Linked DNA regions of Parafrankia irregularis. The protein of the gene in region 2 interacts with the protein of the main gene of each other region in a pairwise test. Links are inferred from orthologs where the notes say so. Each region holds a gene or a part of one and is shown on either strand. Other genes may lie near its edges.

Region 1 (4,297 bases), on a different replicon or contig from region 2:
CACACCGGCGTCCCGCAGGCGGGTGGCGGCGATCCGTAACAGCTCGGTCGTGACGTCGAGGCCGACGACCTGGCGGACGCGCGGTGCGACGAGCTCGGCGACGTGGCCCGCTCCGCAGGCCACGTCGAGGATGATCATGTCGGGGTGTAGCGGCTCGAGCCAGGGGACGGCGGGCTCGCGGGCGGCGAAGACCGCGTCGCGGTCGGTGAACAGGCGGGTCTGACGGCTGAAGGACTGACGTACCGTCCGCGTGTGGTCACTCGCATCCATGTTCTGATTTGTAGCCGTTCATGGCGGCGGCCGCCTCCGCACGACCGGCCGTGATCCGGCCCTTCATCCTCGATCAGGCCACGGCGGAGGCACCGAGCAGGGCCTTGAGGTCGCCCATCAGCGCGGGTGTCCGCTGGACCTTGTAGGCGTCGTCGAGTCGCAGGAGAGTGACCCGGCTGGACGACTGCAGGCGCAGGTGGACCTCGGTGGTGCCGGGGTGGTCGCCGAGCACCTCACGCAGCCGGTCGACGGTCGGGGGGTTGACCCTTGAGGCCGGCAGGGTGATCACCACGGGCGGGCTGAGCGCGTGATCGCTCAGGTCCGGGACGGTCAGGTCGGAGGCGACGAGGCGGGGGGTGTCCTCCCGCTTGTCGATGCGCCCCTTGACGATGACGACGGCGTCCTCGGCGAGCTGGGTCGAGCATGTCTCGTAGGTCGCCGGGAAGAACATCACCTCCAGGCCGCCGCCCATGTCCTCCACGGTGGCCAGGGCCCACAGCTTGCCCTGCTTGGTCACCTTCCGCTGCAGGCCGGAGATGATGCCGCCGATCGTGACGACGGAGCCGTCCGGGTACTCGCCGCCGTTGAGCGCGGCGATGCTGCAGTCGGCCTTGGCCGCGAGGATGTGCTCGACGCCGAGCAGCGGGTGGTCCGAGACGTAGAGGCCGAGCATCTCCCGCTCGAGGGAGAGCAGCAGGGACTTGTCCCACTCCTGGTCGGAGAACTCCTGGACGCCGAAGATCGGGGCGGCGTCCGGCTCGCCGTCCTCGCCGTCGAAGGCGAACAGGTCGAACTGGCCCTCGGCGTTCTTCTTCTTCACGCCCATGACCGCGTCGACGGCCTGCTCGTGCTTCTCGGCGAGGCCGCGGCGGGTGTGCCCGAGCGAGTCGAACGCGCCGGCCTTGATGAGCGATTCCACGGTCCGCTTGTTGCAGACGACGGCGTCGACCTTGTCCAGGAAGTCGGGGAAGGAGGCGAAGCGGGTCTTCGTCTTCCGGTTGCGGACGATCGACTCGACGACGTTGACGCCGACGTTGCGGATGGCGGCGAGGCCCACCCTGATCTCGTTGTCGCCGTGCGCGGTGTAGTCGGCGTCGGAGGTGTTCACGTCCGGGGGCAGCACCCGGATGCCCATCCGCCGGCACTCGTTCAGGTAGATCGCGCTCTTGTCCTTGTCGTCGCGGACGGAGGTGAGCAGCGCGGCCATGTACTCGGCGGGGAAGTTGGCCTTGAGGTAGGCCGTCCAGTAGGAGACCAGCCCGTAGCCGGCGGTGTGCGCCTTGTTGAAGGCGTAGTCGGAGAAGGGGACCAGGATGTCCCACAGCATCTTGATCGCCTCGGCGGAGAAGCCGTTGGTCTTCATGCCGTCGGAGAACGGCACGAACTCCTTGTCGAGGATCTCCTTCTTCTTCTTGCCCATCGCCCGGCGCAGCAGGTCGGCCTGACCGAGGGTGTAGCCGGCGACCCGCTGCGCGATCGCCATGACCTGCTCCTGGTACACGATCAGGCCGTAGGTCGTGTCCAGGATGTCGGCCAGCGGCTCGGCGAGCTGCGGGTGGATCGGGGTGATCTCCTGCTGGCCGTTCTTGCGCAGCGCGTAGTTGATGTGCGAGTTCGCGCCCATCGGCCCGGGCCGGTAGAGCGCGAGCACGGCGGAGATGTCCTCGAAGTTGTCGGGCCGCATCATGCGCAGCAGGGAGCGCATCGGCCCGCCGTCGAGCTGGAACACGCCCAGGGTGTCGCCGCGGGCGAGCAGCTCGTAGGAGGGCGGGTCGTTGAGCTCCAGGCCCATCAGGTCGACCTTGTGGCCGCGGTTGGACTCGACGTTGCGCACCGCGTCGTCCATGACGGTGAGGTTGCGCAGGCCCAGGAAGTCCATCTTCAGCAGGCCGAGGTTCTCGCAGGTCGGGTAGTCGAACTGCGTGATGATCGCGCCGTCGGCGTCGCGGCGCCACACCGGGATGTGGTCGATGATCGGCTCGGCGGACATGATCACGCCGGCGGCGTGCACGCCGGCCTGGCGGATCAGCCCCTCCAGGCCCTTGGCCGTGTCGATGACCTTGCGGACGTCCGCGTCGGACTCGTAGAGGCCGCGGATCTCACCGGCCTCGCTGTAACGGGCGTGCTTGGGGTCGAAGATCCCGGACAGCGGGATGTCCTTGCCCATGACGGCCGGGGGCATCGCCTTGGTGATGCGGTCGCCGACCGCGTACGGGTAGCCGAGGACCCTGGAGGAGTCCTTGATGGCGGCTTTCGCCTTGATCGTGCCGTAGGTGACGATCTGGGCGATGCGGTCCTCACCCCACTTGTCCGTCACGTAGCGGATCACGTCACCGCGCCGACGTTCGTCGAAGTCGATGTCGATGTCCGGCATGGAGACGCGGTCGGGGTTGAGGAACCGCTCGAACAGCAGACTGTGTGGGATGGGGTCGAGGTCGGTGATGCCCATCGCGAAGGCGACCATCGAGCCCGCGGCGCTGCCACGGCCCGGGCCGACCGGGATGCCCTGGTTCTTCGCCCACATGATGAAGTCGGCGACGACCAGGAAGTACGACGGGAAGCCCATCGAGAGGATGACGCCGAGCTCGTACTCGACCCGGGTGCGATGCTCCTCGTCGAACCCGTTCGGGAACCGCCGGTCCATGCCCGCCCAGGTCTCCTTGCGGAACCAGGACTCCTCGGTCTCGCCGTCGGGGACGGGGAAGCGGGGCATCAGGTTGCGCTTGGTGAACATGCCGGCCGGCTCGACCCGCTCGGCGATCATCAGCGTGGTCTCGCACCCCTGCTGCCAGGCGTCGGAGGTGTCGATCGCGTACATCTGCTCGGCGCTCTTGAGGTAGTAGCCCGAGCCCTCGAACTGGAAGGTGGGGTTCGCGACCGTCGACGCCGTCTGGACGCACAGCAGAGCGGAGTGGGTGGCCCGCTCCGACTCGTAGGTGTAGTGCGAGTCGTTCGTGACCACGAAGCGCATGTCCAGCGCGCGGGCGATGTCGATCAGCCCGTCCCGCACCCGGCGCTCGATCTCGATGCCATGATCCATGATCTCGCAGAAGAAGTTCTCGCGGCCGAAGATCTCCTGGTATTTCGCGGCGGCCTTGAGTGCTTCGTCGTAATGCCCCAGACGAAGCCGCGTCTGCACCTCACCGGACGGGCACCCGGTTGTCGCCATCAGCCCTTCGGCGTGCTCGGCGATGATTTCGGAGTCCATGCGTGGCCATTTGATGTAGTGGCCTTCGATGGACGCACGGGAATTGAGTCGGAACAGGTTGTGCAGCCCGGTCTCGTTCCGTGCCCACATCGTCATGTGGGTGTAGGAGCCACCACCGGAGACGTCGTCGCTCTTCTGGTTCGGGTCACCCCACCGCACCCGCTGCTTGAGCAGGCGCGACTCCGGCGCGACGTAGGCCTCGCACCCGATGATCGGCTTCACCCCGGCCGCCGTGGCCTGCTTGTAGAAGTCGTAGGCGCCGTACATGTAGCCGTGGTCGGTGATCGCGACGGCGGGCATCCCCTGCCGGGAGACCTCCGAGAACATGTCCTTGAGCCGGGCCGCCCCGTCGAGCATCGAGTACTCGGTGTGGACGTGAAGGTGGACGAAGGAGTTCGGCATGTCGTCGGGACCTTCCCGCGCGCGGAGGGCACGCCGGTCGATGCGGGGCGGGGACGGGGCGGGGGCAGGGGTGGGGCGATATCGGTGCGACGATACGAGTGCGGGCAGGGCGGGCGGAAAGAAAGCCGGCCGAAAAGTCCGCCGACCTACTCGCCTATTGTTCCCGGCTACTTCAGGTCGTTAGTGTGGCTTCAATGTGTCTCTCGGTGAAGGATTGTGGTCTCTCGGTGGCGGTGAAGGCGGTCGACGGCTGTCGCACGGGGATCCGGCGGCATTGACGCAGCCTAGCGCTGCCCGCCGACAGGCCTGAAGAGAACATGCCGGCCGCGCACCACCGGGCCACTCACCCGTGACAACGGCCACGTGCGTCGGCTATGGCGGCCGCGATCGCCGCGACGGCCCGGTCGACGTCCGCCT
Region 2 (3,076 bases):
GGCCTGCCGTCCGCTGTGGCGCCACGCGTCTCGTCCCATATCTTCGCCTCGACTTTCGTGTCGTTCCGGCACGACGAGGCTAGTTCGGCCGGGACCGGCCAGACAACAGCATTTTACTCATCTTTCCATCGAGATCCCTCATGGCTGCAAGGCGCGATTTTTCGTCGCCCGACTGCTATCGTCCGATGTCGAATGAATGTGAATACCGGGGTTCACCGGCCATCCAGCCCGGCCTCGTCGGCCGGATAGTCGGCAACGCCAACGACACCCACGGCACGAAACAGGAGATCCTCATGACGGGTACCGCCGCACTCCTGGTCATGGATATGATCAACGATGTCATTCATCCGGCCGGGCAGTACGCCCACCACGGGTACGCCGCGCAGGTGGAGCAGCGTGGGGTCCTCGACCGGACCGTCGAGGCGATAGAGCGGTCCCGTGCGGCCGAGCTGCCCGTGATCTACGTCGTGGTGGGTTTCTCGGCCGACTACTCAGAATGGCCGGAAAGGTCACCGGTGTTCGCCGAGGCACGGCCGGCGGAAAAACTACGGCTGGGGACGTGGGCGACCGAGATCCATGACCGGCTGCCGCGAGCCGCTGGCGAACCGGTCATCGTCAAGCACCGAATCAGTCCGTTCTACGGTACCGAGCTGGCGTTGCGGCTTCGTACCTGGGGAGTGGACAAGCTCATGCTCAGTGGAGTGTCGACCGACCTGGTGGTGCTGTCGACCGCCCGCGAGGCTCACGACCGCGACTTCGATGTCGAGGTACTCGCGGACGCGACCGCCAGCCTGAGCCAGGAGCTTCACGAGGCCGCGCTCGCCCTGATCGCGCGTACCGCGACCGTCACCACTGTCGACCAGGCGTTCGCCGGACAGCCCGGGCCAGCGCCCAGGAGCCTCCGAAGCCGAACAGGAAGCTCTGCCCCGCCACCAACACCTTGATCACAGCCCAGCCGGCTCAGTCTCCCAGCCGGCGCAGGCGGGCGGTCGCTTCGCGCAGGACGTCCTCCCGTTTGCAGAAGGTGAAACGGACCTGGCTGCGACCCGCGTCGGGGTCGTCGTAGAAGACCGAGTTGGGGATGGCCACGACGCCACAGCGTTCGGGAAGCGCACGGCAGAAGGCATAGGCGTCCTTCTCGCCGAAAGGCGTGATGTCGGTGGTGATGAAGTACGTGCCCTGAGGCTGGTAGACCTCGAACCCGGCCGCGCGCAGACCGTCACCGAGCAGGTCACGCTTACGGCCGAGATCGGTGCGGAAATGTTCGAAATACGAGTCGGGCAGCCGTAGCGCTTCGGCGACCGCATACTGGAAAGGCCCCGCGCTGACATACGTCAGGTACTGCTTCGCCGTCCGCACGGCGGAGACGAGCGGGCCGTCCGCCGTGACCCAGCCGACCTTCCATCCGGTGAAGGAGAAGGTCTTCCCGGCCGAGCCGATGGTGACCGTGCGGTCCCGCATTCCGGGCAGGGCCGCGATGGGATGGTGCGTGCCCTCATAGACGAGGTGCTCGTACACCTCGTCGGTGACGACGAGCAGGTCATGCTCGACGGCGAGGGCGGCGATGGCGCTCTGTTCGCCGGCGGTGAGCACCATCCCGGTCGGGTTGTGCGGGGTGTTGAGGAGAAGGAGACGGGTCCGCGGGGTGATCCTGGCGCGCAGCTCGTCCAGATCCGGGCGGAAGGACGGTGCTCGCAGGGTGAGCGGAACCCGCTTCGCGCCGGCCATCGCGATGCAGGCGGCGTAGGAGTCGTAGAAGGGCTCGAAGGCGATGACCTCGTCGTCCGGCTCCAGTAGCGCCAGCATGGCGGCGGCGATGGCCTCGGTGGCGCCGGCGGTGACCAGGACCTCGGTGTCGGGGTCGAGGGAGAGGCTGTAGAAGCGCCGCTGGTGATCGGAGATCGCGGCGCGCAGCTCCGGGATGCCCGGGCCCGGCGGGTACTGGTTGCCCTTCCCCTCTCGCAGCGCGCGGACGGCGGCCTCGCGGATCTCCTCGGGCCCGTCGGTGTCGGGGAAGCCCTGGCCCAGGTTGATCGCGCCGGTCGCCGTCGCCAGTGCCGACATCTCCGCGAAGATCGTCGTCCCGAGTCCGTCCAGCCGGCGGTTCAGCAGGGGCCTGGCGTTCGGCGGCGGGCTGGGTTTCAGCGGTGGCCTGGCGTTCATGTCTTCACCGTTCTCAGGACGAGGCCCTCGTGCAAGCCCACTCGCTGGGCCTGGCGCACCGCGGAAGTCATCTCCTGCCCGCCGCCGGGTTCGATCGTCTCCGGGGCTGCGGCGCACGCAGGCGGCGCCGCCGCGGACCGCTGCACCTGGAGCAACATCCACCTAAAATCTCTATACCTATAGGTCACGGGTGTGGATGGGCGGGCGTCGGATGGCTAGCGCGGCTCTACCAGGGCCAACAACCACGGGTACCGGTCCGGGTGAAACCGGCGGGACCAGTGGCGGCGACGGGTCCGGCGTGGGCTCGGGCCCGGCCGATGACCGGGCCCGTGACCGGGCCGGCGGCCGACCCACGGGACGGGTCCACGGCATGCTCCTCTGGATCCTGACGTCGATCGCCTCGCTGGCCGCGATCGCGGGAGCCGTTGGGGCCGGTGAGTCACTCGGCGACACCGCCATGGACCTGCTGCCCGGCGTGGCGCTGTTGTTCAGCCTGGCGCACGGTTCGTGTTCGGCCGGTTGGCGGGGCATCGGCGCCTTCTTCGGGATCAGCTACGTCGTCGCGTTCGCGCTGGAAGCGAGCAGCGTGGCCAGCGGGTTCCCGTTCGGCTTCTACGAGCACAACACCGGCGGGCCGCGCCTGCTGGACATTCCGCTGGTCGTCCCGCTCGCCTATTTCGGCTACGGCTGGATCGCCTGGGTGCTGGCCGCCGGAATAGTCCGTGCCACACCGACCCGGCCGACCGGTGCCGAACGTTTCACAACGCCGCTCGTCGCGGCCGTGGTGCTCACCGGCTGGGACTTCACCTTCGACGCGGTGTTCGCCACGGTCAACTCCCAGTACGACTACCGCCATCCCGGTGGGTTCTACGGGGTGCCGATCTCGAACTTCCTCGGTTGGCTTCTCACCGGC

The links.
Region 1: the proteins of AWX74_RS07185 (region 2) and dnaE interact in binary tests that used the Escherichia coli proteins (3 or more experiments, as listed by UniProt). The link is inferred for Parafrankia irregularis from one-to-one orthologs.

What each region holds. Positions count from the first base shown.
Region 1 is NZ_FAOZ01000001.1:98,774-103,070, reverse strand. Bases 144-4,215 are described here. They hold dnaE (DNA polymerase III subunit alpha), read right to left. Parts: upstream 3,881-4,215; coding sequence 344-3,880; downstream 144-343. Other genes in these bases: AWX74_RS00400 (class I SAM-dependent methyltransferase), read right to left, coding at 144-270. Also shown: more of AWX74_RS00400, read right to left, coding at 1-143; AWX74_RS00390 (pyridoxal phosphate-dependent decarboxylase family protein), read right to left, coding at 4,224-4,297. UniProt on the Escherichia coli protein: DNA polymerase III is a complex, multichain enzyme responsible for most of the replicative synthesis in bacteria. This DNA polymerase also exhibits 3' to 5' exonuclease activity. The alpha chain is the DNA polymerase catalytic subunit.
Region 2 is NZ_FAOZ01000004.1:25,244-28,319, reverse strand. Bases 63-2,913 are described here. They hold AWX74_RS07185 (pyridoxal phosphate-dependent aminotransferase), read right to left. Parts: upstream 2,164-2,913; coding sequence 961-2,163; downstream 63-960. Other genes in these bases: AWX74_RS07180 (carotenoid biosynthesis protein), read left to right, coding at 2,534-2,913; AWX74_RS07190 (cysteine hydrolase family protein), read left to right, coding at 294-944. In the rest of the region: AWX74_RS07195 (FAD/NAD(P)-binding protein), read right to left, coding at 1-39; more of AWX74_RS07180, read left to right, coding at 2,914-3,076. UniProt on the Escherichia coli protein: Shows aminotransferase activity with methionine and histidine as substrates, and to a lesser extent also with phenylalanine.